DNA from 3 places in the Nocardioides sp. GCM10030259 genome. Region 2 is predicted to be linked to each of the others. Evidence: riboswitches for the same ligand, from Rfam matches in the RefSeq annotation. Region 2 holds a riboswitch; each other region holds the start of a gene.
What was found. A riboswitch is a leader RNA that binds a small molecule or an ion and turns the genes downstream of it on or off. The one in region 2 is predicted to bind cobalamin.
Positions count from the first base shown of each region.

Region 1: another riboswitch for cobalamin. It lies ahead of ACFQQI_RS07185 (nitrite reductase); the one in region 2 lies ahead of ACFQQI_RS16825 (hypothetical protein).
Region 3: another riboswitch for cobalamin. It lies ahead of ACFQQI_RS07155 (VWA domain-containing protein); the one in region 2 lies ahead of ACFQQI_RS16825 (hypothetical protein).

Region 1 covers NZ_JBHTDF010000006.1:62,969-73,667, forward strand. The annotation lists gene ACFQQI_RS07175 (precorrin-2 C(20)-methyltransferase) at 1-1,058, opposite strand, end outside; gene ACFQQI_RS07180 (precorrin-8X methylmutase) at 1,055-1,711, opposite strand; gene ACFQQI_RS07185 (nitrite reductase) at 1,708-2,517, opposite strand; cobalamin riboswitch at 2,574-2,759, opposite strand; gene ACFQQI_RS07190 (hypothetical protein) at 2,791-3,030, opposite strand; gene ACFQQI_RS07195 (spermidine synthase) at 3,121-3,912, shown strand; gene ACFQQI_RS07200 (NAD(P)-dependent oxidoreductase) at 3,869-4,525, opposite strand; gene ACFQQI_RS07205 (AraC family transcriptional regulator) at 4,672-5,628, shown strand; gene ACFQQI_RS07210 (hypothetical protein) at 5,638-5,973, opposite strand; gene ACFQQI_RS07215 (hypothetical protein) at 6,052-6,258, opposite strand; gene ACFQQI_RS07220 (MFS transporter) at 6,301-7,872, opposite strand; gene ACFQQI_RS07225 (long-chain-fatty-acid--CoA ligase) at 7,936-9,483, opposite strand; gene ACFQQI_RS07230 (acyl-CoA dehydrogenase family protein) at 9,598-10,699, opposite strand, start outside.
Region 2 covers NZ_JBHTDF010000019.1:93,261-103,959, reverse strand. The annotation lists gene gatA (Asp-tRNA(Asn)/Glu-tRNA(Gln) amidotransferase subunit GatA) at 1-1,025, shown strand, start outside; gene gatB (Asp-tRNA(Asn)/Glu-tRNA(Gln) amidotransferase subunit GatB) at 1,022-2,515, shown strand; cobalamin riboswitch at 2,563-2,685, shown strand; gene ACFQQI_RS16825 (hypothetical protein) at 2,762-3,808, shown strand; gene ACFQQI_RS16820 (hypothetical protein) at 3,813-4,706, shown strand; gene ACFQQI_RS16815 (energy-coupling factor transporter transmembrane component T) at 4,706-5,800, shown strand; gene ACFQQI_RS16810 (ABC transporter ATP-binding protein) at 5,797-7,359, shown strand; gene ACFQQI_RS16805 (ECF transporter S component) at 7,427-8,227, shown strand; gene ACFQQI_RS16800 (PQQ-dependent sugar dehydrogenase) at 8,214-9,365, opposite strand; gene ACFQQI_RS16795 (DMT family transporter) at 9,766-10,641, opposite strand; gene ACFQQI_RS16790 (WD40/YVTN/BNR-like repeat-containing protein) at 10,689-10,699, shown strand, end outside.
Region 3 covers NZ_JBHTDF010000006.1:54,456-62,309, forward strand. The annotation lists partial or broken gene ACFQQI_RS07140 (cobyrinate a,c-diamide synthase) at 1-2,104, opposite strand, end outside; gene cobO (cob(I)yrinic acid a,c-diamide adenosyltransferase) at 2,101-2,715, opposite strand; gene bluB (5,6-dimethylbenzimidazole synthase) at 2,717-3,346, opposite strand; gene ACFQQI_RS07155 (VWA domain-containing protein) at 3,343-5,343, opposite strand; cobalamin riboswitch at 5,377-5,531, opposite strand; gene ACFQQI_RS07160 (AAA family ATPase) at 5,525-6,085, opposite strand; gene cbiE (precorrin-6y C5,15-methyltransferase (decarboxylating) subunit CbiE) at 6,126-7,337, shown strand; gene ACFQQI_RS07170 (cobalt-precorrin-4/precorrin-4 C(11)-methyltransferase) at 7,334-7,854, shown strand, end outside.

The DNA of each region.
Region 1 (10,699 bases), on a different contig from region 2:
AACACGGCCGCGGCCATGCCGAACACCCCCGCGTCGCCGCCCGACACCACCGCCACCCGCTCGCCGGCCTTCGCGAGGTCGAGCGCCAGCCGCGCCCGGTCGAGCTCGACGGTGTTGCCCGACGCGTGCCGGGTGAGCCCCGGGCGCTGGGGCACGCGGTTGACGTACGGCGCGTAGCCGACCACGTGGTCGACCTCCGCGAGCGCCGCCGCCACCTCGGGGGTCACCCACCGGTCCGGACCCGGTCCGAGCCCGACCACCAGCAGCTCCGCGCCGCGTTCGGTCGTCGTCTGGTCACCAACGACGGGACCCCGCGCCCGGCGGCCCACACCGTGCCGCGAGTCACCGGCCACGACGATGAGGGAGAAGTACGGCACGGACGCCGGGTCGACCTCGGCAGCGGGCAGCCACCGCTCGGCGGGCATCGACGCGCGCTCGACGTACACCGCGTCGTCGAGCCGGCCGGCCGCCTCCAGGGCACGGCGGACGGCGGGGAAGGTCCGGCCCAGCTTCATGATGATCGCGCCGTCGGTGTCGGCGAGCCGGCGGGCGAGCTCGGGCTCGGGCAGGGTGCCGGGGAGGACCGTGAGCACGTCGGTCTGACGCACCAGCGGGGAGGAGACGACGGCCGCCGCCGCGGCGAACGCGGGGACGCCCGGCACGATCTCCGTCTGGTACGTCGCGGACAGCCGGTCGTGCATGTACATGTACGACCCGTAGAACAGCGGGTCGCCCTCGGCCAGCAGCACGACGTCGCGGCCCGCGTCGAGGTGGGCGGCGAGGCGGGACGCCGCGGACTCGTAGAACTCCGCCATCGCGCCCGCATAGCCGCCCGGGTGCGCCGTCGACCCGGTCGTCACGGGGTAGCGCAGCTCCTCCTCGATGACGCCGGCCGGGATGAGCGGGTCGGCGATCCGGCGCGCGTTCGACTGCCGGCCGACGCCGGCGTGGAAGGCGACCACGTCGGCGGACCCGATCAGGCGCGCGGCCTTGAGCGTGACCAGCTCGGGGTCGCCCGGCCCGACGCCGACGCCCCAGAAGCGTCCCGGCGTCGTCACTCCTCCTCCTGCGCGAGTGCGTTGACGGCGGAGGACGCCATCGCGGATCCGCCCCGGCGACCGCGGACGGTGACGAACGGGATGTCGATCCCGTGGTCGGCGCCGAAGGACGCCAGCGCGGCCTTCGACTCCGCCGCGCCGATGAACCCGACCGGGCAGCCGACGATCGCCGCGGGGCGCGGAGCACCGTCGACCAGCATCTCGAGCAGGTGGAAGAGCGCGGTCGGCGCGTTGCCGATCGCGACGACCGCTCCGTCGAGCAGCGGCTCCCAGAGCGACACCGCCGCGGCGGTGCGCGTCGTGCCCCACGCCGACGCAAGATCGGGCACGCGGGGATCCGTCAGGAAGCAGTGCACCCGGTTGCCCGCCGGCAGCCGCCCGGCGGTGATGCCCATCGCGACCATCCGCGCGTCGGCGAGGATCGGCGCTCCGAGCATGAGCGCCGACCGCGCGGCGTCGACGACACCCGGGTGGATCACCAGGTCGTCGACGAGGTCGGTCTGGCCGGAGCCGTGGATCATCCGGACGGCCAGCCTCTCGGCGTCGGCGGGTACGCCGTCCAGTCGTGCCTCCCGCCGGATCGTCGCGAACGAGTCGACGTAGATGGCCGGCCCGTCGGCGACGTACTCGTAGCGGCGCGTCGGGGCCCTCATGCCGGCACCAGGACGCCACGCCACGGGGTGACCACGAGGTCGCCTCCGCGGGCCGCCAGGTCCGGCGCGATGACGCCGTCGACCGCAGGCACGTGCTCGCCGCCGGGCACCGCGCCGTACGGCAGTGGTGGCGACGGCGCCGGGACGCGTGGATCGGCCGGTGCCGTCGGCGCCAGCTGCGCCGGCAGCTCGGCCGCGTGCCACTCCGACGTCCGCGCGGCCAGGAACGCCGTCGCGAGCTCGACCAGTCTCGTCGGCGCGTCGGTGAGGTCGACGACCTCGGACCACGCGTCCGCGACCCGCAGCTGTGCCGCCGACGAGTCGAGCGCAACCAGGCCCAGGTCGGCGGTCCGGTCGAGCAGGTCGCCGCGGCCGTCGTCGAGCACGAAGAGGAAGCGACCCGGCAGCGCCGCCAGGGCGGGGGTGGCGCACAGCAGCCGGTCCAGCTCTGCAACGACCGGGCGCAGGTCGGCCCGGCCGCCGGCGAGCCCGGTCTGCGGGGAGGCCATCACGTTGCGGGCGAGCTCGTGCGTGCGGGAGGGGAGCAGGCCCGTGGCCTCGAAGGCCGCGACGATGCCGTCGGTGACGGGCGGGAGGCCGCGCACCTGGAGGTTCGCCCGGTGGGTGAGGCGCACGTGCCCGTCGCCGTACGTCGTGGCCACCTCGCCGAGGGCCCGCAGTCCGGCCGCCGGGAGCCGTCCGCCGGGCAGCCGGAGCCGGACCAGGTTGCCGTCGGCGGCCGGCCACGGCCGGAGCACGCCGGGGCAGCGATCGCGCCGCGTTCGGGTGGTGGAGCTGCTGGTCACGAGGGTGGTCCTCCGCGGTCAGGGGCTCGTGCGCGGAGCCCGCGGGGTACCTCGCGGCGAGTGCCGGGAGGGCCAGCAGGTCTTCGGACTCGGGATCCTCCGGCACGGGACGCCTTCCCGAGCCCCGAGGGGCCCAGTGGCTGCGTGTCCCGCCCGTCACCCTCACCGCTGCGCGTCAGTCCCGGACTTGCACCGGGTTCCCTGACCACCGAGGTGGCACGACTGGCAGGCGCGACGTTACCAACTCCGGGCGTCGCCCACCCTCCGGGTTCGTCAGGCGGCGTGCGGCGCGCCCGGCGTCGACGGCTCCGCCGGCTCCGGGAGCGCGGCGACGGACGACGCCGGGGTCTCGACGTCCTGCGCAGCCCGCGTGGCCCGGCTGTTGCGGTGGACCATGAAGAGGAAGAGCCCCAACATCGCGATGGTGAGGGTGATCGCGCTCCCGAGGTAGGTCGTCCAGAAGAGGATGCCGTGCTCGTCGATCGCGTAGTTGTTCTGTGCTGCAGGAGGCATGGGCTCACGCTCTCCCGCGCGGTCCGTGCCCGACAGTGACGGCGGCCCCGGCCCGGTGGGACCAAGGTCCCGCCGTGACAGGCTGCCCCCGTGGAGCACGACGCCGAGATCCTGCCTGCCGACCGGCCCGGCTCCTACGTGGTCCGGATGTCGGGCATGGACCAGTCCCACGTCGACCTCGACGACCCGCGCAGGCTGGTGTTCGAGTACGTCCGCCGGCTCGGCGACGTCGTCGACGCCGTGGCCCCCGAATCGGTGCCGTTGCGCGTCGTCCACGTCGGCGGCGCCGGCCTGACGCTCCCGCGGTACGTCGCAGCGACGCGGCCGCGGTCGTCGCAGATCGTGTTCGAACCCGCGACCGCGGTGACCGAGCTGGTCCGGGCCGAGCTGCCGCTGCCGCGCCAGAGCGGGATCAAGGTGCGGCCGATCGACGGGCGGGCCGGGGTGACCGCGCTGCGGGACGCCAGCGCGGATCTGGTCGTCGTCGACGCCTTCGCCGACGCCCGGGTCCCGGGATCGCTCGTCACCGACGCGTTCCTCGCGGACGTCGCTCGCGTGCTCGGACCCGCCGGCGTCGTCGCCCTCAACCTCACCGACCGCGCTCCCTTCGGCTGGACCCGCCGCGCCGTCGCCTCCGTGCGCTCGGCCCTCCCGCACCTGCTGCTGACCGCCGAGCCGGCCACGCTGCGGGCCAAGCGGCTCGGCAACCTGGTGATCGTCGCCTCCCGCGGCGACGTGCCGCTCGACGCCCTGCGCCGGCGCGCAACCACCGCCGCCTCGCCGTACCGCGTGCTCGACGCCGTCGCCGTGTCCGACTCGTTCGGCGGCGGCACCCCGTTCACCGAGGCGGATGCGGAGCCGTCGCCGCCTCCGTCACCGTGAGCACCTGATCCGCGGTCCGGCTGCTCTCGAGCGCGTCCGCCATGACACGGGCCACCTGGCGACGGGAGACCCGCATCGTTGGCGCCCGGTCGTCGGTGCCGACGTACGCCGCGTCGTCCGTCGGGTCGTCGTGCAGCACGGTCGGCCGCACGATCGTCCAGTCCCGCCCGCTGCCGCGGACCAGCTGCTCCTGGCGCTCGTGGTCGTCGACCTGCGGCCGGATCCCGAGCGCGAAGAACGCCTTCAAGGCGAACGGCAGGTTGGCGTAGGTGTCCCCGATCCCGTACACCGTCTGCACGACGAGGCGCCGTACGTCGTGCTCCCGCATCGCCTCGATCACGCCCTGCGTGCCCCGCGACCGGATGTCGAGCGGCGAGCTCGCCCGCCGGGTCAACCGGACCAGGAACGGGTTGTCCGGGATCCCCAGGGTCACGGCGACGGCGTCCTGACCGACGATCGCCTTGCCGAGCGCCTCTCGATCGAGCACGTCGGTGGCGACGTACCGGACCCGGTCGTCCTCGCCGGCCGCCTGGCGCGAGTACGCCGTCACCAGGTGCCCGCGCTCGACCAGCTCGCTGACCAGCTCCGCGCCGGTGCCCCTGCTCGCTCCCACCACCAGAATCCTCATCGCTCCTCCTGGAGTCCGTGCCCGGACCGGTTCCGGGCTTGCTCCCAGCGTCCGGCCTTGGTGCTGGACGTTCAATGCCGGAAATGCCGCCGCTCTTGCTCGTTCGTCCAGCGCCGACGCATACTGGCGTGGTGGACCGGGACGTGCTCACCGAGACCCTCACCGACTTCGGGATGAGCGGCGTGTTCTACGCCGTCTCCGAGCTGGGCGCGCCCTGGGGCATCGAGATCCCGCCGCTGCCCGGCACGATCGTCTTCCACCTGGTCACGGACGGCGAGCTGGTGCTCGAGGTCGACGGCGAGACGACGCGGATGACCTCGGGCGACATCGCGCTCGTCCCGCACGGCACCGGGCACGCCATCCTCGACGCACCCGGCAGCGAGGCCACCCCGCTCTTCGACCTCCCCCGTGACGAGGTCGGCGAGCGCTACGAGCGACTCCGCATCCCCGGTCCCGGGCCGCGCGCCGAGGTGGTGTGCGGCGCGGTGAGCTTCACCGGGCTCGGGGTGGCCCGCCTGATCCGCAGCCTCCCGGCGGTCCTCCCGGCCCGACGGGACGAGGACACCGCCTGGATGCGGGCCGCGTTCGAGGTGATCGGCGCGGAGTCGCAGCATCCCCGTCCCGGCAGCGACGTCGTCACGGCGCGGCTCGCCGACATCCTCGTCGTCCAGGTCGTGCGCTCGTGGCTGGAGTCGGGGGAGCACGACCGCGGCTGGGTGGCCGGCCTGCGGGACCCGCTCGTCGGCAGCGCGCTGGCGTCCTTCCACGCCGAGCCCGGCGCTCCGTGGACCCTCGCGTCGCTGGCAGCCGAGGCGGGCATGTCCCGCTCGGCGTTCGCCGCCCGGTTCCGCGACCTCCTCGGCGAGCCGCCGATGAGCTACGCGACCGCCTGGCGGATGGACGTGGCGGCGCGTCTGGTGCGCGAGGACGACCTGCCTCTCGCCCGCGTCGCCGAGCGCGTGGGCTACCGGTCCGAAGCCGCGTTCAACCGCGCCTTCCGCCGCGCACACGGCGTGACGCCGGGCGCCTTCGCGCGTCGCGGCCCCGCGTTCCTCGACCACGTCACGGGTCCCGCCGGCGCCAGGTGAGGGGCGTCCTCAGGACGGCTCGCGCCAGCGCCGTCGACCTGCCACCTCGTCGTTGATGTGCGCCACGAGGTCGTACGCCGTCGCCGTCAGCCTGCGCGGCACCTTGAGCGCGAACGGGTCCGCGCGGTGGTGCTCGACCTCCGGAGCGCCGACCACCGCGACCCTGATGACGGCGCGACCCTTGCGCGACGTGTGCACGCTCGCGCCGGTCACCTGCTCCCACTCGATGTCGCGCACCCTCGCGGTGTCCCGACGTTCGGCGTCGGGCTGGGACCGGGTGAACCGGATGCCATCGAGGGAGACGTCGATGCGGGCTCGACGGCCCGCGAGATGACTGACCGGCACGCGGCGAGTGGACCACACCAAGATGAACGGCCGCCCGGAGACCGTGGAGGTCCGGGTGCGCTCTTCGTCACGTGAGGGTCATCGACGGCCGTGACCGGCGGTCGGGCGGCGAACCACCTCGCGGAGGTCCAGCGGGTAGGGGCCGGGCTCGTCCACCGGTCCGACGCCCTTGTGCCGCTCGAGCCACTTGTGGTCGTCGCGCCAGACGACGAGGAGCGCCAGCACGGCAAGGATCGAGATCAGCACGCACACGCCGATCTGGAGAGTCACCGGGACGTCACCCACGTCGATCAGTGTGGCCCCGGTGCCTGCCGACGCGCCAGACCGTCACAGGTCCAGGCCCTCGACCGACGACTGCGGCTGGAGGTCGGGCAGGCGGACGATCAGGAACGACAGCACGAGCCCGACCAGCGCGGCGATGACCGGGACGAGCAGGCCGATCTGGAGCGCGAGGGGGCGCGCGTCGGTGTTGATGCGGATGATCTCGTCCTGGATCTCCTCCGGCTCGTCCGCGAGCTGCTCGTCGAGCTGGGTGTTGCTCATGACCTGGGCGTCGTCCTCGAGCGCCTGGGCGACGCGCTCCTGGTCGCCGCTCGGGAGCACGTCGGAGTCCTCGGCCATCGTCGTGAAGATCGTGGACAGCGCCGCCAGCATGATCGCGCCGGCGAAGGCCAGGCCGAAGGACAGCCCGAACGACCCGGCTGCCGAGTTCACCGCCGCGGCCTCGCTGACGCGTTCCTCCGTGATCGGGGCGAGCGTGAAGTTGTTGAGCTGAGACACGAGGATGCCCAGCCCGGAGCCGACGACGACGAGCGCGGGTGCCAGCGCCCAGCCCGAGTCGGCGCGCGGGACGACCAGGCCGACGACGACCAGCCCGCCGAGCAGCAGCAGGAACCCCCAGCGGATCAGCACCCCGGCGCGGACCCCGTGCAGCTTGCGTCCGGCGTAGATCGACAGGGCGAACATGCTGAGCGACAGCGGCGCCAGGGAGAGGCCGGCCTCGAGGGCGTTGTACTCCAGCACCATCTGCAGGTAGATCGGCAGGGTGATCATCGCCCCGCCGAGGGCGATCTGCTGGAGCATCTGGCTGGAGATGCCGAGCCGGAAGTACACCGACGAGAAGAGGGCCGGGTCGACCAGCGCCGGCCGGCCGGCACGCTTGCGGTGCCGCAGCCACCCGGCCAGCGACCCGAGGCCGACCAGGCCGACCGCGATGAGGGCACCGACGGCCTCGCCGCCCTCCTGCCAGACCAGGATGCCGAGCACGAGGCCGCCCATGCCGAGCACGGAGAGCAGCGCACCGACCAGGTCGATGTGCCGGGAGCCGGTGAAGGGCACGTCCCGGACCAGGCCGAGCCCGCTGAGCACGACCACGATGATGAGCGCCTCCAGGAGGAAGCCGACCCGCCACGACAGCGCCGTCGTCAGGAAGCCGCCGATGAGCGGTCCGACGGCGGCGGCGATCGCGGCGGAGGCGCCGACCAGGGCGTAGACGCGCTTCTGCGCGGCGCCCTCGAAGTTGCCGTGGATCAGGGCCTGCATCCCCGGCAGCAGCAGGGCGGCGCCGATCCCTCCGATCACGGCCCAGAAGACGATGATCGGCAGGATGCTCTGCGCGAGCGTCATCGAGATCGCGCCGATGCCGTACCCGCACAGGCCGAGCGCGTAGGCGCGCTTGCGGCCGATCAGGTCGGCGACCTTCCCGCCGATCAGGATGAACGCCGCCGACACGAGCGCCTCGAGCGCGATGGCCGACTGCACCCCGCTCACCGTCGCGTCGATGTCGTGCACGACGGCCGAGATCGAGACGTTCATCAGCGACGTGTCGACCACGAGCACGAACATCGCCATCGCCAGCAGCAGGGCGAGGCGGTGGTTGAACGCCGGCTCGGGCTCCATCCGGCGACAGTAGGGCCGGCCGGGGTGGGTGCGGGTGGTCGCGAGGGGTGGAATCCGGGGTGGCTAGTGGTACGCCGTGCCCCGGGCGTCCCGCGTCCACAGCACGCCGTCGCCGGCGACCGGGCCGTCGGCGGCGAGGGTGCGCTTGAGCACCTTGTTGGTCGCGGTCCGGGGGAGCGTCGAGACCAGCCGGACGTACCGCGGCCAGGCCTTCGTCGACAGGTCCGGCTGGCCGGCGAGGAACTCCTCGAACCCTTCCGGCTCCAGCCCGTCGTGGACCACGAGCGCCGCCATCACCTGATCGCCGACCGCCTCGTCGGGTACGGCGTACACCGCGGCCTCCGACACGGACGGATGGCGCAGCAGCACGCGCTCGATGGGCGCGGCCGCGAGGTTCTCCCCGTCCACGCGCAGCCAGTCGGCGATGCGGCCGGCGAAGTACACGAACCCGTCGGCGTCGCGGTAGGCGAGGTCGCCGGACCAGTACATCCCGCCCCGCATCCGCTCGGCCTCGGCGTCCGGGTCCTTGTAGTAGCCGGCGAAGGCGCCCGCGCCGGTGGTGTTCACGAGCTCGCCGGTCGCCTCCTCGGCGTTGAGCAGCGAGCCGGACTCGTCGAAGACCGCGTCGGGCGTCTCCGCCATCGTCTCGGGATCCAGCACCCGGACCCCGTCGAGCGGCCGGCCCAGCGACCCCGGCGGCATCTCCGGCACGCGTTGCACGATGACGGCGTTCTCGGTCGAGGAGTAGGAGTCGACCACGACGCAGCCGAAGCGCCGCCCGAAGGCGTCGATGTCGCGGTCGTTGGCCTCGTTGCCGAAGACCAGGCGCAGCGGGTTGTCCGCGTCGTCGGGCCGCTCCGGCGTCGCCATGATGTAGGTGAGCGGCTTGCCGACGTAGTTGGCGTACGTCGCGGCGTACCGCCGGACGTCGGGCAGGAACCCGGACGCCGAGAACCGCCGGGCCAGCGCGACGGTCGCGCCGGCGGCCAGCGCCGGGCCCCAGCCCGCCATGATCGCGTTGGAGTGGAACATCGGCATCGACACGTAGGCGACGTCCCGCGGTCCGAGCCCGAACCGCTCCGACAGGAACTGCCCCGGAAGGGCGACCTTCGCCTGCGTGACGTTGACCGCCTTCGGGTCGCCGGAGGTGCCCGAGGTGAAGATCAGCATCATCAGGTCGTCGGGGCCGACCTCGACGTCGGGCACCGCTGCCTCGGCGTGCTCGTCGAGCAGCGCGCCCCAGTCGGGGCACTCCAGCGGCAGCACGGGTACGTCGACGTCCGCGAGCAGGTCGGCGTGCGCCGCGTCGGTGACGACGACCTGGACGTCGGCCCGGCGTACGTCGGCGGCGAGCGCCGCGCCCCGGCGGGTCGGGTTGAGCCCGACGACCACGGAGCCGCCGAGGGCCGCCCCACCGAGCAGGAACGCGAACTCGGGCACGTTCTCGAGGAGCACGCCGACATGTGGCGGATCGCCGGCCGGGAGCAGGGTCTGCAGCACCGCCGCGCGCACGCAGGACTCGTGCACGACCTCCGCCCAGGTCCACGACGCGTCCTCGAACAGCAGCCCGGGGGAGTCGTTCCCGGCTCGCGCGAGCAGCTGCTCGCGCACCGTGGGGGTTTCGAGGCTCGTCGCTGGCGCTCCTCGCACCTCAACCACCGCACAGCCCCGGTGGTTGAGGTGTGAAGGCGCCCTGGCGCCTGAGCCTCGAAACCACCTGACCGGTCATGCCGGTTCGGCGGCCAGCGCCCGTCCGATCGCCAGCGCCTGCTCGGTGGCGCCGCCGTGCAGGAACTCGAAGCGCTTGGCTCCCGTGAAGTAGCGGTGCGTCTCGCCGTCCAGGTCGATGCCGACACCGCCGTGCACGTGCACCGCCGTGTGCGCGAGCCGGTGGCCGGCGTCGGCCGCCCACAGCTTCGCGATCGCGAGCTCGGTGTCGGCGGGCAGCCCCTCGTCGAGCCGCCACGCGGCCTGCCAGAGCGTGAGCCGCTGGCCGAGCACGTCGATGTAGCCGTCGGCGAGCCGCTGCGACACGGCCTGGAAGGTCCCGATCGGCCGGCCGAACTGCTCGCGCGTCTTCGCGTACGTCGCGGTCAGCCGCAGCGCGCCCTCCGTGATGCCGAGCTGCTCCGCGGAGCCGCCGAGCACCATCAGCTGCCGCAGCCGGTGTGCGGCGGCGCCGTCCGCCGCGCCGACGAGCCGGTCCGCGCCGAGCACGGCGCCGTCGAGGTCGAACCGGGCGACCGCGTCGCGGTCGGAGAACCGCTGGGCGACGACCGTGACCCCGGCGTCGCCGGGCTCGACGAGGAAGACACCGACGCCCGCGGGCGTCTCGGCCGGGACCAGGAACAGGTCGGCGTAGGTGCCGGCCGGGACGACGGCCTTGCTGCCCGTCAGGCGGTGGCCGTCGCCGTCGGGCGTCGCGACCGTGGTCGGGCGAGCCGGTGCCCACGCGTGCTCCTCGGCGATCGCCGCGGTGACCACCGCGGCGCCCGAGGCGGCGCGGGGGAGCCAGGCCGACTTCTGCTCGTCCGAGCCGTGCTCGGCGATCAGCCGGGAGGCCGGGCCGTGCGCGGCGAGCGGGACGGGCGCGACCGTGCGGCCGACCTCGACCAGCACGCGGCACAGCTCGACGAGACCGAGTCCGGCGCCGTCCTGCTGCTCCGGCAGCGCGAGGCCGAGCAGGCCGGCGTCGCCGAGCGCTGCCCACAGGTCGCGGTCGAAGCGGTCGCCGCCGGCCTCGACGGCCTTCATCCGCTCGTTGGTGGCGCGGTCCTTCAGGATGCTCGCGGCGAGCTCCGCGGCCTCGTCCTGCTCCTGGGTGAAC
Region 2 (10,699 bases):
CGTTCGAGGCCCCGCTCGCGATCGGCACCGACACCGGCGGCTCGATCCGTCAGCCGGGCGCGGTGACGGGCACGGTCGGCATGAAGCCGACGTACGGCGGGGTGTCCCGCTACGGGCTCGTCGCGCTCGCCAACTCCCTCGACCAGGCCGGTCCGGTCACCCGGACCGTCCTCGACTCGGCACTGCTGCACGAGGTGATCGGCGGCCACGACCCGCTCGACTCGACCAGCATCGACCAGCCGCTGCCGGCGCTGGTCGCCGCCGCGAAGCAGGGCGCCTCCGGCGACCTGTCCGGCGTGCGGATCGGCGTCATCAAGGAGCTGGCCGGCGACGGCTGGCAGTCCGGCGTGATGACCCGCTTCCAGGAGTCCGTCGACCTGATGGTCAAGGCGGGGGCCGAGGTCGTCGAGGTGTCGTGCCCGACGTTCGTGCACGCGCTCGCGACGTACTACCTGATCCTGCCGGCGGAGGCCTCGAGCAACCTCGCCAAGTTCGACGCGATGCGCTACGGCCTGCGGGTCTGGCCCGAGGAGGGCGCCAGCGCCGAGGAGGTCATGCGCGCCACCCGCGACGCCGGCTTCGGTGACGAGGTCAAGCGCCGCATCATCCTCGGCACCTACGCGCTGTCGAGCGGCTACTACGACGCGTACTACGGTCAGGCCCAGAAGGTGCGCACGCTCATCACCCGCGACTTCGCCGCGGCGTTCGAGCAGGCCGACGTGCTGGTCTCGCCGACGGCGCCCACCACGGCGTTCAAGCTGGGCGAGAAGCTCGACGACCCGATCGCGATGTACCTCAACGACCTCGCGACCATCCCCGCCAACCTGTCCGGGGTGCCCGGCATCTCGGTGCCGAGCGGCCTCGCCGACGAGGACGGGCTGCCCACCGGCGTCCAGGTCCTCGCCCCGGCCCTGGCCGACGACCGCTGCTACCGGGTCGGCGCCGCCCTCGAGGCGCTGCTGCTCCAGCAGTGGCGCGGCCCGCTCCTCGAGAAGGCTCCCGCTCTGGAAGGGGCACGCGCATGACGGACACCCTGGTCGCCTTCGACGACGTCGTCGCGGCGTACGACCCGGCGCTGGGCCTCGAGGTCCACGTCGAGCTCAACACCGCTTCGAAGATGTTCTGCGGCTGCCCGACGGAGTTCGGTGCCGAGCCCAACACCCAGGTCTGCCCGACCTGCCTGGGCCTGCCGGGCGCCATGCCCGTCGTCAACGGCAAGGCCGTGGAGTCGGCGATCCGGATCGGGCTCGCGCTCAACTGCGACATCGCGGAGTGGTGCCGGTTCGCGCGGAAGAACTACTTCTACCCGGACATGCCGAAGAACTTCCAGACCTCGCAGTACGACGAGCCGATCTGCTTCAACGGCTGGATGGACGTGGACGTCGACGGCGAGACGTTCCGGGTCGAGATCGAGCGCGCCCACATGGAGGAGGACACCGGCAAGTCGCTGCACGTCGGCGGCGCCACCGGTCGCATCCACGGCGCCGACCACTCGCTCGTCGACTACAACCGTGCGGGCATCCCGCTCATCGAGATCGTCACCAAGCCGATCGTCGGCGCGGGCGCGAAGGCGCCCGACGTGGCGCGGGCGTACGTCGCGCAGCTGCGTGACCTCATCGTCGCCCTCGGGGTCTCCGACGCGCGCATGGACCAGGGCTCGATCCGCGCCGACGTCAACCTGTCGCTCTCGCCGAAGGACTCGGGAGTCCTCGGCACCCGCACCGAGACCAAGAACGTGAACTCGCTGCGCTCGGTCGAGCGCGCGGTGCGCTACGAGATGTCGCGACACGCGGCCGTGCTGGGCGGCGGCGAGCGGATCCTGCAGGAGACGCGGCACTGGCACGAGGACACCGGGGTCACCACGAGCGGTCGCGAGAAGTCCGACGCCGAGGACTACCGCTACTTCCCGGAGCCCGACCTGGTCCCGGTGGCGCCGACCCGTGAGTGGGTCGACGAGCTGCGCGGCACGCTGCCCGAGAACCCGACCGCCCGCCGCGCCCGGCTGCAGGCCGACTGGGGCTTCTCCGACCTCGAGATGCGCGACACGGTCGGCGCCGGTGCGGTGAACGTGATCGAGCAGACGATCGCCGCCGGCACCACCCCGCAGGCCGCCCGCAAGTGGTGGCTGGGCGAGCTCGCACGCCGCGCCAACGAGCAGGGCGTGCTGGTCGACGCGCTGCCGGTGACGCCGGTCGACGTGGCTCGGGTGCAGGCGCTCGTCGACGAGGGCAGCCTCAACGACAAGCTCGCCCGGCAGGTCTTCGACGGGCTCTTCGCCGGTGAGGGCACCCCCGACGAGGTCGTCGCCGCCCGCGGGCTCGCGATCGTCTCCGACGAGGGCGCCCTCTCCACGGCCGTCGACAACGCCATCGCCGCCAACCCCGACGTCGCCGACAAGATCCGCGACGGCAAGGTGGCGGCCGCCGGTGCCCTGATCGGGGCGGTCATGAAGGAGATGCGCGGCCAGGCCGACGCCGGTCGGGTGCGCGAGCTCATCCTCGAGAAGCTCTCCTGAGGCTGCGCGAGGGGCTCCCGCGACTGCGGGATATGCTGCTCGGGCACACACCAATGCACGCCCGTGGTGGGGGAAGCCGGTCCGAGTCCGGCGCTGACCCGCAACCGTAGGCCGTCCCGCAGCCGCGGGGCGAGCGAGCCGGAGCACCCGTCACGACGCGTCCTGATCACACGCTGTCGTGGAAAGCAGCGGGTGGCCGCCGGGACAGGGATCCGGGCCCCCGCATGAGCAGCGGGAAGGAACCCCATGACTCGCACACCTCGCCTCGCCGCGGCGTTCGTCTCCGGCGCGCTGGCGCTGGGTCTCGCCGTCGGCACGATGTCCGCCGCCTCGGCGGCGCCGGCCGACAAGTCGGCCGCCTGGCTGGCCAAGCAGCCCGAGAAGGGCGTCGTCTCCGTCACCTCCGACGGCTTCACCTTCGACGACTACGGCCTGACGGCCGACCTCGGCACGGCCCTGGCGGCGATCGGCGGCCAGAAGAAGACGATCCGGCAGGTCAACCGCGCGCTCCAGAAGAACGTCGACAGCTGGACCACTGGCGCCGACTTCGGCACCAAGGACGTCTACGCGGGCTCGGTCGCCAAGGCGCTGGTCTTCGCGCAGACGGTCGACGCCGACGCGAAGGACTTCGGCGGCGTGAACCTCGTCAAGCGGCTCGCTGGCCGGGTCAGCTCCGAGAAGGGCATCGTCGGCCGGATCCAGGACAAGACCGCCGACACCGACTACGCCAACGTCATCGGGCAGTCGTACGCCGCGGCCGGGCTCACCGAGGCCGGGTCGAAGAAGGCGCGGGCCGCGGTGCGCTTCCTGGTCACCCAGCAGTGCGCGCCGGGCTACTTCCGCCTGAACCTGGCAGACGCCGGTGCCGAGGACCAGACCTGCGACGGGGCGCGCAAGAAGGACCGGAAGGCCGACACCGACGCCACCGTCCTCGCCGTGCTCAACCTCCAGTCGATCGCCAAGCCGTCGGGTGCGGTCGAGGCCGCGACCGACGCCGCGGTCGCGTGGCTGGTGCAGCAGCAGAAGAGCGACGGGAGCCTCGGCGGCGGACCCGCCACCAAGGGCAGCAACAGCAACAGCACCGGCCTCGCCGCCGTCGCCCTCGCTCGGGCCGGCGAGTGCGACGCCGCGCAGGACGCCGCGACCTGGGTCAACGGGCTGCGCCGCGCCAACGGCGCGATCGCCTACGACGCGGCCGCCCGCAAGGCCGGCATCAGCAAGGCGACGCTGGGCCAGTGGGTGCGCGCGACCGCGCAGGCCGCGCCGGCGCTGCAGCACCTCGAGGGCTGCTGACCCGGTGGGTCGCACGGCACTGAGGCTCGTCGCCGCGGCGTTCGTCGCCGCGGCGACGGGCCTCGTGCTGCCCTCCGGGCCGGCCGCGGCCGAGACCTGCTCGAGCGCCGACGGCGCGAGCGTCGTGGTCGACTTCCACGAGCTCGGCGGCGGCGTGCAGAGCGCGTGCATCGCCGACGGTGGCGGGCGCACCGCCGCCTCGCTGTTCGCGGTGGCGGGCTTCGGGCTCGACTACGTGCAGCGCCAGCCAGGCTTCGTGTGCCGGGTGTCGGGGCAGCCGGCGTCGGACCCGTGCGTGAACACGCCTCCCGCCGATGCGTACTGGGCGCTCTACTGGTCCGACGGCACCTCCGGCCGCTGGGCCTACGCCACGAGCTCCGTCGGCTCGCAGACCGTCCCGGACGGCGGGTCCGTGGCGCTCTCCTGGACCGGCAGCTCCGCGAAGTCACTGCCCGGGACCGGTCCTGCGGTGCACCGGTCGGCGCCGACCGCCTCGTCCTCGCCGACCACGAAGCCCACCCCGAAGCCCACCCCGAAGCCCACCGCGAAGCCCACGAAGCGGCCCGCCCCGAAGCCGTCGGCGTCGCCGACCGCGACGCCGACGCCGGCGGAGACGGCGGTGCCGGAGAGCACCGAGAGCCCGCGCGCGAAGCCGTCGAAGAAGCCGAAGCCCACCCGGCAGCAGAGTGCCGCCCCGAGCCCGACCGAGACGCCGACCGAGACGCCGACCGAGACGCCGACCGAGACGCCGACCGAGACGCCGACCCCGGCGTCGTCCGAGCCGACCGAGCCCGACGACGGCGGGATGCCGACCTGGGTCGGTCCGGCCGTGGTGGCGGTGCTCTTCGCGGCCGGAGCTGCCGTCGCCGTCGTACGCCGGCGCAGGATCCCGGGCTGATGCCTCGCGACCTGCACCCGGTGGCCTGGTGGCTGTGGGCGCTGGGACTCGCGACGGCTGCGTCGTTCACCACGAACCCGCTGGTGCTGCTGATGCTGATCGGCGTGGCAGCGCTCGTGGTCTCGCTGCGCCGCTCGGACCAGCCGTGGGCGCGGTCGTTCCGGCTCTACGTCTGGCTCGGCGTGGCGATCATCGTGATCCGGGTGGCGTTCCGCGTGGTCTTCGGCGGCTGGTTCGGCGGCCGGGTGCTGCTCGACCTGCCCGCGATCCCGCTGCCCGACTGGGTCGCCGGCGTCACGCTGCTCGGGCCGCTCTACGCGCAGGCGCTGCTGTTCGCGCTGTACGACGGCCTGCGCCTGGCGACGATCGTGATCGCCGTGGGCGCGGCCAACTCGCTGGCCAACCCGAAGCGGCTGCTCCGCTCGGTGCCGCCCGCCCTGTACGAGATCGGCACGGCGCTCGTGGTCGCGGTGACGGTGCTGCCGCAGTTCGTCGAGAGCGTGCGGCGGGTGCGTGCGGCGCAGGCGCTGCGGGCGGGGGAGACCGGCCGCGTCGGTTGGCTGCGCCGGCTGCTCGTCCCGGTGCTCGAGGACGCCCTCGAGCGCTCGCTCGCCCTCGCGGCCGGCATGGACACCCGCGGCTACGGCCGCGCCGGCGGCGCCACCCCCGCGCAGCGCCGGGTGACCGGCACGCTGATGCTGGTCGGGCTGGTCGGCATCTGCGTCGGCACGTACGCCGTGCTCGACCGCACCGCGCCCCGGCTCCTCGCGCTGCCGATGCTCGGGCTCGGCGTCGCCGCGGCGGTCGCGGGGCTGCGCAGCGCCGGCCGCCGGGTCGAGCGGACGCGCTACCGCCCCGACCCGTGGCGCTGGCCCGAGGCCGCCGTCGTCGCCTCCGGTGTCGTGGTCGGTGCCCTCGGCTGGTGGATGAGCCGCTACCAGGTCTCCGTCGCCTACCCGGCCCTCGACGCGTTCCCGACCCTCAGCGCCGTCGCGCTCGTGATGGGCGGCATCGCCCTGGCCGGACCGCTCTGCACGCCGCCTCAGGCCCACCCGTCGGTCGCCGCACCCGCTCGCGAGGAGGTCGCCGCATGATCGAGCTGCGCGACATCCGCTTCGGGTACGACGAGGCGCCGGTGCTGACCGACGTCGACCTGGTCGTCGACGAGGGCGAGCTGGTGCTGGTCTCCGGGCCGACCGGAGTCGGGAAGTCGACGCTGCTCGGCATCGTGACCGGCCTGGTCCCCCGCTTCTCGGGCGGCACGCTCGACGGCGACGTGCTTCTCGACGGCGCGAGCATCGTGCGCACGCCGCCGCGCGAGCGCGCGCACGCGATCGGGTACGTCGGGCAGAACCCCGCGGCGGGCTTCGTCACCGACACCGTCGAGGAGGAGCTCGCCTACGGCATGGAGCAGCTCGGGCTGCCGCCGGAGACCATGCGGCGCCGGGTCGAGGAGACCCTCGACCTGCTCGGCATCGCCGACCTGCGCCACCGCGACCTGCGCACGCTGTCGGGGGGCCAGCAGCAGCGGGTGGCGATCGGTTCGGTGCTCACCATGCACCCCCGCCTGCTCGTGCTCGACGAGCCGACCTCCGCGCTCGACCCGACCGCGGCGGAGGAGGTGCTCGCCACGCTCACCCGGCTGGTCCACGACCTCGGCGTCTCGGTGCTGCTGGCCGAGCATCGGCTCGAGCGGGTGGTTCCGTTCGTCGACCGGATGTGCCTGCTCACCGGCGACGGCCGGGTGACCGTCGGCGAGCCCGGGGAGCTCCTGGTCACCTCGCCGGTCGTGCCGCCGATCGTCGAGCTCGGCCGCGCGGCCGGCTGGGACCCGCTGCCGCTCAGCGTCCGCGACGCCCGCCGACGGGCCCGTGGGCTCCACCTCGCCGCTCCGCCGGTGAGCCTCGATTCCGCGGCGACGCCCGCCGCCGTCGTACGCCGCCTCGACGTCGTGCACGGCCACACCGTCGCCGTGCGCTCGCTCGACCTCGAGGTCGGCAGCGGCCGGGTCACCGCGCTGATGGGCCGCAACGGGTCGGGCAAGTCGTCCCTGCTGTGGGCGGTGCAGGGCAGCGGACGGCGTACGTCGGGCCGCGTCGACGTCGACGGCAGCGACCCGGCCGACCTCGCCGCCGCCGAGCGCCGGGCGCTCGTGGGCCTGGTGCCCCAGAACGCCGCCGACCTGCTCTACCTCGAGACCGTCGACGAGGAGTGCTCCGCCGCCGACGGCGGCAGCGGCGCCTGCCGGTCGCTGCTCGACCGGCTGGTGCCCGGCATCCCCGGCGACCAGCACCCGCGTGACCTGTCGGAGGGGCAGCGGCTCGCGCTGGCGCTGGCGCTGGTGCTGGTGTCGCGGCCCCGGCTGCTGCTGCTGGACGAGCCGACGCGCGGGCTCGACTACGCCGCCAAGCACGTGCTGGCCGGGATCCTCCGCGGCCTGGCCGGCGACGGGCACGCGGTGCTGGTCGCGACGCACGACGTGGAGTTCGTGGCGCAGGCCGCCGACGACGTCGTCGTGCTGGCCGAGGGCGAGGTCGTGTCGTCGGGGCCGGTGCGCCGGGTGGTCGCCGAGTCGCCCGCCTTCGCCCCGCAGGTCACCAAGGTGCTCGGCGCGCCGTGGCTGCGCGTCGACGAGGTGGTGGCGGCACTGTGACCACCCCACGCAATCGCGGGTTTCCCCCGCTCCGCTCCTCCACCCCACGATTCCGCGGGGACCCCGGATGAGCGCGGCCGTCCGCATCTCCCCGCGCTCGGTCGTCGTGCTCGGCGTCGCGTCGTTCGCCGGGCTGATGATGCTGTGCTGGCCGCTGCTGCTGCGGGCGGGCGCGGGGGAGCGGGTCGACCCGCCGTTCGTCTTCCTCGCGCTGCTGCCGGTGGTGATCGCCGTGGTGCTCGCCGAGCTCAACGAGGGCGGCCTCGACCCGCGGGTGCTGGCGATCCTCGGCGTGCTCAGCGCGGCCGGCGCGATCCTGCGCGGCGTCTCGCCTGGGACGGCCGGCGTCGAGCTCACGTTCTTCCTGCTGGTCCTCGGCGGACGGGTGTTCGGGCCCGGCTTCGGGTTCGTGCTCGGCTGCACCACGCTGTTCGCGTCCGCGCTGATGACCGCCGGTGTCGGGCCATGGCTGCCCTACCAGATGCTGTGCGCGGCCTGGGTCGGCATGGGCGCTGGGCTGCTGCCGCGCCGGCTCGGCGGCCGCGCCGAGATCGCGATGCTCGCGGCGTACGCCGTGGCGGCGTCGTACCTCTACGGGCTCTTCATGAACCTCTCCGGCTGGCCCTTCCTCGCCGGCATCGTCGTGCAGGGCCACGAGGGGTCGCTCTCGTACGTGCCGGGCGCGCCGGTGGTCGACAACCTGCACACGTTCCTCGTCTACACGCTGCTGACCTCGACCGGCAGCTGGGACACCATGCGCGCGGTCACCACCGCCGTGGCGATCGTGGTCCTCGGGCCGGCGATCCTGGCCACGCTGCGGCGCGCGGCCCGGCGCGCGACCGTGACCGGGGTCGTCACGGGCGGATGACGAGGATCCGGTCGTCCTCCGCGGCTGGGTCGCCACGACCGTCGCGGTTGCTGGTCGACACCCAGAGGTTGCCGTCGGGCGCGACCACGACCGTGCGCATCCGGCCGTAGTCGCCGACGAAGAAGTCCGTCGGGTCGCTCGCGCGGTCGCCGTCGGTCGCGATCCGCCACAGCCGCTCACCGCGCAGCGAGGCGAGCCAGAGGTGGCCGTCGAGGTAGGCCAGCCCGGACGGCGACGCCTCGTCGGTGCTCCACACGACCTGCGGGTCGACCAGCCCCTCGCCGCCGCCCTTGCCCTCGACCATCGGCCAGCCGTAGTTGCTGCCGGCCTCGATCAGGTTCAGCTCGTCGAAGGCGCTGGCGCCGAACTCCGACGCCCACAGCCGCCCGTCGGCGTCGAAGGCGAGCCCCTGCACGTTGCGGTGCCCGTAGGACCAGACCGCCGAGCGCGGGAACGGGTTGTCGGGCGCCGGCCGGCCGTCGACCGTGATCCGCAGGATCTTGCCGCCGGCGGAGCTCCGGTCCTGGGCGAGCTCGGGCTCGCCGGTCTCGCCGGTGGAGGCGTAGAGGTACCCGTCGGGACCGAACGCCAGCCGGCCGCCGTCGTGGATGTGTCCCTGCGGGATCCCGGAGAAGATCACCTGCTGCGGGCCGAGGCGGCCGTCGCGCAGCGGCGCCTTCACGATGCGGTTGTCGTCGTCGGTGCTGAAGTAGAAGTAGAGCATCCGGTCGCGGTCGAACGACGGTGACACGGCGACGCCGAGCAGCCCTGCCTCGCCGCCGACGTCACCGAGTCCCTCGGCACCGGAGACGCTGCCGACCTCCTGCACGTCGTACGACGGCGCCTCGAGCAGCAGCACCCGCGTGCTGTCCCGCTCGGTGACGACCGCGTCGCCGTTGGGCAGGAACGCGATGCCCCACGGCGTCGCGAGTCCCGTCGCGACGGTGTCGACCACCTTCGGCGGCCCGGGGTTGCCCTCGGGGCTCTCCGACGGCGGGATGCTCGGCGGCTCGCTCGACGGGCTCTCCGTGGGCGCCGTCGTGGCGCCTTCGCTCGGCTGGTCGTCGCCGTCGTCCCCGCAGGCCGCGAGACCGAGCACGGCGATCACCACCACGCTGGCCGCGGCGACGCGTCTCATGGGGAGACCCTACGCGGCCCGGGCCAAGCCCACCGGGCCACCGGGAAGGTGGCGCCCGGTGGGCTCAGCCGTGCGCAGCGCGGGCTGCGACCCCCGGTGCCCGTTCCTGGCGGAGGCCTGCCAGGAAGTCCTCGACGTCGTCGAGCTCCGCACGCCGTTGTGCGAGGGCTGTGGAGGCGATCATGGCGTTCCGCCGGGAACGCTGCTGGGACTCCACGGGCCATCTCCGCGCCGCGCCCACTGCGCGGGAGAGCGGACGGGCGACACGGCCCGGTATCACGTGCATCGTGGCTTCCCCTGGTGTCCCGACTGATGAGGTGCGCTCCACGCTAGGACGGCGTGTTCCGCCTCGGGTCAACGTCGTGTGACGGTTGCGTGAACTCGAGTCCGGGCGCGGCGGTCAGTCGGGAGCAGGGGCGACCGTGCGCGACGACCGCGTGGCGCCGACGGACGCGATGATGATGCAGACCATCGCCAGCCACTGCTCGAGGCTGAGGTACTCCTCGAGCACGAGGATGCCGGCGAGGGCGGCGGCGGCTGGCTCCAGGCTCATCAGGATCGAGAACACCGACGGCCGGATGGTGCGGAGGGCGACCATCTCGCAGCTGTAGGGGATGACCGACGACAGCAGCCCGACGGCGGCGCCGATCAGCAGGATGCGCGGGTCGAGGAGGTCGGCGCCGCCGGTGCCGACGGCGGCGGGCGTGAGCAGCAGCGTGGCGAACACGGAGGCGACCGCGAGGCCGTCGATGCCGGGCCAGCGGCGGCCGGTCTGCGCGCTGAGGAGGATGTACGCCGCCCACATCGCGCCCGCCAGCAGCGCGAAGAGGACGCCGGCGAGGCCAACCGACCCGCTGTCGCCGGCGAGACCGAGGACGGCGACGCCGATCGCGGCGAGCGCGACCCACAGCAGGTCCCGCAGCCGCCGCGAGCCGACGACCGCGAGCGTCAGCGGGCCGAGGAACTCGAGCGTGACGGCGACGCCGAGCGGGATGCGCAGGAAGGACTGGTAGATCGCCCAGTTCATGATGCCCAGCGAGGCCCCGAGCGCGATCGCCGCCAGCCAGTCGGCCCGCGACTTCCCGCGGAGCACGGGCCGGGCGATGAGCGTCAGGACGACCGCGCTGGTCACGAGCCGCAGCCACACGATCGCGGTCGGCGAGACCTCGTCGAACAGCGACTTCGCGAACCCGGCGCCGAACTGGACCGAGAGGATGCCGATCAGCACCAGCCAGACCGGCGAGACCACCCGGAGCGATGAGTTCCGTCTGGTCACCGGGTCAATCTAGACGGCAGAGTAGATCCAGCGGAGCGGAGGGTGAGATGGCGAAGCA
Region 3 (7,854 bases), on a different contig from region 2:
GGCGGCGGCCGTGGTCGAGACCGACCACGGCACCTGGCCCTCGCGCAGTCGGTGCACGGTGTCGGCGTCGCCGAGCACGTAGCCTGCCCGCACTCCCGGTATGCCCCAGTGCTTGGTGAGGCTGCGGATGACGACGAGGCCGGCACGCTGCTCGCCCGCGAGGGACTCCGGCTCCCCGGGGACCGCGTCCATGAACGCCTCGTCGACGACGACGAGCCGGTCGTCGCGCAGCAGGGCCTCGACGTCGGCCCGTGAGTGCAGGACCCCGGTCGGGTTCGTCGGGTTGCCGAGGACGACGAGGTCGGCGTCGTCCGGCACCACCGACGGATCGAGGGTGAAGGGCGCGGAGAGGACGACCTCGGTCACGACGTGGCCGGCCTGGCGCAGCGCGGCGTGGGGCTCGGTGAACTGGGGGTGCACCACCACCGGACGCCGCCAGCGCCGGAGGCGGGCGAGGAGCGAGAACGCCTCCGCCGCTCCGGCGGTCGCCAGGACGCCGTCGGCCGCGCGACCGTGGTGCGCGGCGATCGCGTGCTCGGCCGCGGTCGCCGACGGGTAGCGGACGGCGGCGTCCAGGCTGTCGTGGAGCGCCCGGTCGAGCCACGGTGGGCGCGGGCCGTCGTAGACGTTGACGGCGAAGTCCAGGAGGCCGTCGACGGCCTCGACGTCGCCGTGGTGGCGGAGTGCCTGATCCAGGGCCAGGTCATCCACGGGCGTGCACCGCCTCCGCGAAGCGTCGGGCCAGCTGCGGGTGGCCGGCCCAGTGGGTGTGCAGGTACGACGCGTGCAGGGTCTCGGACGCGAATCCGACCGCGTCCCCGTCCACCGTCCAGGCGGCTCGGCCGTTGCTAGCCGGGACGACCTGCGTGCGGTGGAACTCGTGCCCGGTGACCGTCTCGCCCGCGCGGGTCAGGAGGTTGTCGGTGGTCGCCGTCATCGTGGGGTAGCGCAAGGTCAGCCGCTCGGTCATCGCGGCCTCCGCCGCGACCGCGCCGACCATGGGGGAGGAGTCCAGTGACGTGCAGAGGTAGAGCAGCCCGGCGCACTCGGCCACGGTCGGGACGCCGTCCGCGAGCGCCGCCGCCAGCTCGCGCCGGAGCACCACGTTGCCGGTGAGCTCGCTGGCGTGCACCTCGGGGAACCCGCCCCCGAGATAGATGCCCGCGGTGCCGTCGGGTAGGCGCGGGTCGACCATCGGGTCGAAGCCCACCACCGCGCACCCGGCCGCCCGGAGCAGCTCCTCCGTCTCGGCGTACCGGAACGTGAACGCACGCCCACCCGCCATGGCCACCACGGGCCGCACGGTGGTCGAGGAAGGCGCGCCAGCGCCTGCCCTTCGAGACGGTTGCTGCGCAACCTCCTCAGGAACCATCTCGAAGCCACCGAGCGCAGCATCTGCGTCCCACGGCTCGGCGTCGAGGTCCGGCGCGGTCCGCGCGAGCGCCAGGACGGCGTCGAGGTCGACCAGCTCGGCGATCCGGTCGGCGAGCCCGTCCAGGGCGTGCCGCGCCTCCTCGCGCTCGGCGGCCGGCACGAGGCCCAGGTGCCGGGACGGGACGCCGAGCGCCGGGTCCCGCCCGATCGTGCCGAGCACCGGCAGGTCGATGGAGTCCGCGACCTCGCGCGCGTGCCGGGGCGAGCCGGCCTGGTTGAGGATCACGCCGGCAACGCGCACGCGGGGGTCCCAGGACGCCAGGCCGTGCACGACGGCGCCGATCGTCCGCGACGAGCGGGAGATGTCGACGACCAGCACGACCGGCGACCCGGTCAGCTGCGCGACGTGCGCCGTGGAGGAGAAGCCGCGGCCGCCGATGCGACCGTCGAAGAGGCCCATCACGCCCTCGATCACGGCGACGTCGGCGCCACGGGCACCGTGCAGCAGCAGCGGCACGATGCGCTGCTCGCCGACCAGGTGCGGGTCGAGGTTGCGGCCGGGTCGTCCGCAGGCGAGCGCGTGGTAGCCGGGGTCGATGTAGTCGGGCCCGACCTTGTGCCCGGAGACGGTGTGGCCGGCCCGGGTCAGGGCGGCCATGAGGCCGGTGGCGACCGTCGTCTTGCCCTGGCCGGTGGCCGGGGCGGCGACGACGAGGCGCGGCAGGCTCACCACTCGATCCCCGCCTGGCCCTTCTGGCCGCGGTCCATCTGGTGCTTGACCTTGGTCATCTCGGTGACGAGGTCGGCGGCGTCGACGAGCGCGGGGTGGGCGCGGCGGCCGGTGACCATCACGAACTGCCGGCCGGGCCGCTCCCGGAGCGTCGCGACCACGTCGTCGACGTCGACCCAGCCCCACTGCATGGGGTACGTGAACTCGTCGAGGACGTAGAGGTCGTGCCGCTCCTCGGCGATCCGGCGCTTGACCTCGGCCCAGCCCTCGGCGGCGTCGCGGGCGTGGTCCTCGTCGTCGCCGGCCTTGCGCGCCCACGACCAGCCGGAGCCCATCTTGTGCCACTCGACGGGGCCGCCCTCGCCGGTCTGGGCATGGAGCTCGCCGAGGCGCTCGAGCACGGTCTGCTCGCCGATGCGCCACTTGGCGGACTTCACGAACTGGAAGACCCCGATGTCCCAGCCCTGGTTCCAGGCGCGGATCGCCAGCCCGAAGGCCGAGCTCGACTTCCCCTTGCCGTCGCCGGTGTTGACCATCAGCAGCGGGAGCCGCCGTCGCTGCGCGGTGGTGAGCCCGTCGTCGGGCACGACGAGCGGTTGGCCCTGTGGCATCTCAGCACCCCCACGTCTCGTGGTGGATGGCGTCCGCGAGGGGACGCCGCTGCCGCCACCCGTGACGCTCGAGGTCGGGCTTCTGCTGCAGCCGGGTGACCGGTCCGAGGCACAACCACGCGACCGGGCGCACGCCCTGCGGGAGCCCGACCAGGTCGGCCAGGAACTCCTCGCGGTAGAAGGAGACCCAGCCGAGGCCGAGGTCTTCGGCGGTGGCGGCGAGCCAGAGGTTCTGGATGGCCAGGCAGGTCGAGTAGAGGCCGGCGTCGTCGATCGCGTGCCGGCCGAGCACCTGGCTCCCGCCACGTGCCGGGTCGTAGGTGACGACGATGCCGAGCGCTGCCTCACGGATGCCCTCGATGCGGATCCGGTCGAAGGTGCCGCGCCGGTCGGCGGGCAGCGAGTCGGCGTACGTCGCGCGCTCGGCGTCGACGTGCCGGTGGAAACGATCCCGGGTGACGGGGTCGCGCACGAGCACGAAGTCCCAGGGCTGGCTGAGGCCGACGCTGGGAGCCGCGTGGGCGGCGCCGAGGATGCGCTCGAGCGCGTCGTCGGTCAGCGGCTCGCGGCTGAACTCGGCGCGGACGTCTCGGCGGCGTTCGATGACGTCGTACAGGGCCGCGGCGCTCACGCGGCCCGCCCGTCCCGCACGACCCCGGTGAGCGCCTCGGCGCTGACCTCGGCGACCGGCAGGTGCTCGGCCCGCAGGTGCTCGGCGAGCGCGGCGGCCAGGCCGAGCCGGAAGGATCCGCTCTCGCAGTCGACGACGACCGTGCTGGCATCGGTGCCGGCCACCAGCCCGGCGGCCACGCGGGACCGGGCCACCGGGTCGGCTCCCGCCGTGGCGCGGCCGTCCGTGACGACGACCAGCAGCGGCCGGCGGCGCGGGTCGCGGATGCGTTCGAGCTCGATCACCCGCGCGGACGCCAGGAGCCCCTCGGCGAGGGGCGTCCGCCCGCCCGCGGGGAGGGCGTCGAGGCGGGTGGCGGCCACGTCGACCGAGTGCGTCGGCGGCAGGGCCAACTCTGCGGCGTCGCCGCGGAACGTCACCAGGCCCACCTTGTCGCGCCGCTGGTAGGCGTCGAGCAGCAGGGACAGGATCGCGGTCTTGACCTGCTCCATCCGCCTGCGGGCCGCCATGGATCCCGACGCGTCGACGCAGAACAGCACCAGGTTGGACTCCCGCCCCTCCCGCGCGGCGCGGCGCAGGTCGGTCGGCAGCAGCCGGAGCGCCCCGCCCGTGCGACCGCGAGCGACCTGGTGGGGCGCGGCCGCGCTGACCGTGGCCGGGAGGTGCAGCGGGCCGCGGCCGTCGGTCGACGCACCGATCCGGCGGCCGTCGTCGGTGAGCGCCCGGCTGCGTCGCCCCGCTTCACCGGCACCGGTGCCTCGGGCGGTGAGCAGGCGGGCACGGTACGGCGTACCGCTGCCGACCGTGCTGGTCGAGGACGGCGTGCTCTCGGTGGTTGAGGAAGGCGCGTCCTCGGTGGTTGAGGAAGGCGCGTCCTCGGTGGTTGAGGAAGGCGCGTCCTCGGTGGTTGAGGAAGGCGCGCTAGCGCCTGTCTCGAAACCATCACCACCCGGGCCGTCCGGATCCGGATCGGGATCCGGCTCGTCGCCGAGCACCTCGTCGAGCAGGTCCTCGTCGAGCCCGGGGGCGTCGAAGGGGTTGCGTCGCCGGCGGTGCGGGAGGGCCAGGCGCGCGGCGGCGCGGATGTCCTCGGTGGTGACCTCGTCACGGCCGTGCCAGGCGGCGTGGGCGACCGCGGTGCGGGCGGTGACGATGTCGGCGCGCATCCCGTCGACCTCGAACGCCGCGCAGAGCTCGGCGATCCGGAGCAGGGCGGCGTCGGTGAGCGCGACGTCGGCGACCCTGCTGCGGGCGGCGGCGATCCGCTCGGTGAGGGCGCGCTCGGCCTCGGCGTACGACGCGGCGAAGCCGTCGGGGTCGGCGTCGTGGGCCATCCGGCGGCGCACGACCTCCATCCGCGTCGCCGGGTCGCGCGGCGCAGCGACCTCGACGGTGAGCCCGAACCGGTCGAGGAGCTGGGGGCGCAGCTCGCCCTCCTCGGGGTTCATGGTGCCGACCAGCACGAACCGGGCCGCGTGCGAGACCGAGACGCCGTCGCGCTCGACGGTCGACCGGCCCATGGCCGCGGCGTCGAGGAGCAGGTCGACGAGGTGATCGTGGAGCAGGTTCACCTCGTCGACGTAGAGGATGCCGCGGTGGGCCCTGGCGAGCAGGCCGGGCTCGTACTCCGTGCGGCCCTCGGACAGCACGCGCTCGAGGTGCAGCGACCCGAGGACGCGGTCCTCGGTGGCGCCGACGGGCAGCTCGACCAGCCGCACCGGTCGGGCCTCGACGGGTACGTCGGCGGCGAACGGGCCGTCGGGGGAGAGCGGCGCCGGGTCGAGCGGGTCGCTGGAGAAGCGGTCCCCGGCCACGACGTCGATCGGCGGCAGCACGGCCGCGAGCGCCCGCACGATCGTCGACTTGGCCGTGCCCTTCTCGCCGCGGACGAGCACGCCGCCGATCTCGGGCGACACGGTCGTCAGCATGAGGGCCAGGGCCATGCCGCCGGGCTCGTCGGAGCCGACGACGGCGCTGAAGGGGTACTGCTGTGGCATGTGAGGCTCCCGCTCGCTCGCCAACGGACATCTGTCGGATGCGTGGCGCGAGGCCGGTCTTCGGACTTCCCGGGTCTGTGTCTCCACAGCCACGGGTCACCGCAGCGGGCCTGTGCCGGACTCTCACCGGCTTCCCAGATTCTCCCCACCCGTCGGACGGGCGGAGCACCTCGTGCCGCGGTCAGGCTAGCGGCTCGACGACCTCGCGGACCCAGCGGTCCACCTCGCGGCTGCTGCGCAGCCGCACGATCGGCAGGTCGGGACGGGCGGCGGCCACGAGGGGGATGCGCTCGTCGTAGAGGTTCCGGGTGTTGATCGCCCAGCGCACGATGTGCTCGCGGTCGGTGAAGAACGTGTGCAGCGGGCCTTCCTGGTTGCCGTTCCACAGCTCCTCGCGACGCACTCGCCGCCGGACCGTGCGACGTACGACACGGCTCAGCGTCACGGGGAACGGCAGGTCGACCCACACCACCAGGTCCGCGCGCTCGATCAGCAGCGGACGGGCGTAGTCGTACTGCCACTCGCAGACCCAGGCCTCGGACGCCACGACCGCGTCGACGTCGGCCTCGAACTCCGGGCGCTTCGTCCACCCGGCCCCGTGGTGCAGCGCGTCCATCTCGGTGTAGGGCAGCCCGAGCAGCGCGCCGACACGACGAGCGAGCGTGCTCTTGCCGCTGCCGGAGACGCCGGCCACCGTCACGCGCCGGGGCCGGTGCGGCAGCGGGTCCGTGGCGGTGAGCACCGCGGAATCCTACGACCGCTGGTGCTCTAGGGTCGGGCGAGTGCCCGAGCCCGAGAAGTCCCGCATCGCCGTCGTCGGCATCGGCGCGGACGGCTGGGCGGGGCTGACCGACGACGCCCGCGACCGGGTGCTCGGCGCCGAGGTGCTGCTCGGCGGCGAACGCCATCTCCGCCTGGTGCCCGACGTGTCGGGACAGCGCCGCGAACCCTGGCCGCGGCCGCTCGCGGACGGGCTCGCCGCGTTGCTCGCCGCCCACGACGGACGACGCATCGCGGTGCTGGCGTCCGGTGACCCGTTCCTCTCGGGCATCGGCTCGAGGCTGGCCGGGCTGCTCGGCGCCGCGCGCCTCGACGTGCTGCCGGCGGTCTCGTCGGTCGCCCTCGCCCGCGCGCGGATGGGCTGGTCGGCCGAGGCGAGCACGGTCGTCACGGTCGTCGGCCGCGACCTGCACGCGGTGCTCCGCGAGCTCGCCCCCGGCTGGCGCGTCCTCGTGCTCTCGTCGGACGCCGACACCCCGGCGGCGCTGGCGGCACTGCTGGTCGATCACGGGTACGGCGGGTCGCTGATGACCGTCCTGGGCGACCTCGGCGCCACCACCGAGTCGCGCGTCGAGGCGACGGCGGACGCGTGGACCGGTCCGGCGCCCGCCCTCAACGTGGTCGCGCTCGAGCTGCGCGGACCGGTCGTCGGGGCGTGGGCGGCCGGGCTGCCCGACGAGTCGTTCGAGCACGACGGCCAGCTGACCAAGCGTGACCTCCGGGCGAGCGCCCTGGCGCGCCTCGCGCCCCAGCCCGGCCAGCTGCTCTGGGACGTCGGCGCCGGAGCCGGCTCGGTCGCGATCGAGTGGATGCGGTCGCACCCCACGTGCGCGGCAGTCGCGGTCGAGGCCGACCTCGACCGGCTGTCCCGGATCGCGCGCAACGCCGCGCGGCTCGGCGTACCCGGCCTCGAGGTGGTCGGCGGACGCGCCCCCGAGGCCCTGGCCGCCTTGTCGGCGCCGCACGCCGTCTTCGTCGGCGGCGGGGCCACGGCGCCCGGCCTGCTCGACCTGTGCACTGACCGGCTTCGTCCCGGCGGCCGGCTCGTCGTGCACGGGGTCACGCTCGAGACCGAGTCAGTCCTCGCCGCGGCGTACGCCGAGCACGGTGGCGAGCTGACCCGGCTGGCCGTCGAGCACGCGACACCGATCGGGTCGTTCACCGGCTGGGCACCCGCCCGCACCGTCACCCAGTGGAGCTGGAGCAAGCCATGACCGTGCACTTCGTCGGGGCCGGCCCCGGCGCCGCCGACCTGATCACGCTCCGCGCGGCCACGATGCTGGCGGCGGCCGACGTGGTGCTCTACCCGGGCACGTACCTCGACGAGGCGGTGCTCGGGCACTGCCGCGCCGACGCCCGGCTCGTCGACACCCAGGCCCTCGACCTGGACGGCATCCTGGCCGAGCTGGTCACCGCCCACGAGGCGGGCCGAGACGTCGTCCGGCTCACCTCCGGCGACCCGTCGGTCTACTCCGCCGTCGCGGAGCAGACCCGCCGCCTCGACGCCGCCGGCGTGCCGTGGGACGTCACGCCCGGCGTGCCGGCGTACGCCGCCGCGGCCGCCCTCGTCGGCCGGGAGCTGACCGTCCCGCTGGTGTCGCAGTCGGTCGTGCTGACCCGCACCCAGGCGCGGTCGAGCGCGATGCCGGAGACCGAGTCGCTGGCAGCGTTCGCGGCCACCCGCGCGACCCTGGTGCTGCACCTCGCGATCTCCCGCACGCGGGAGCTGAT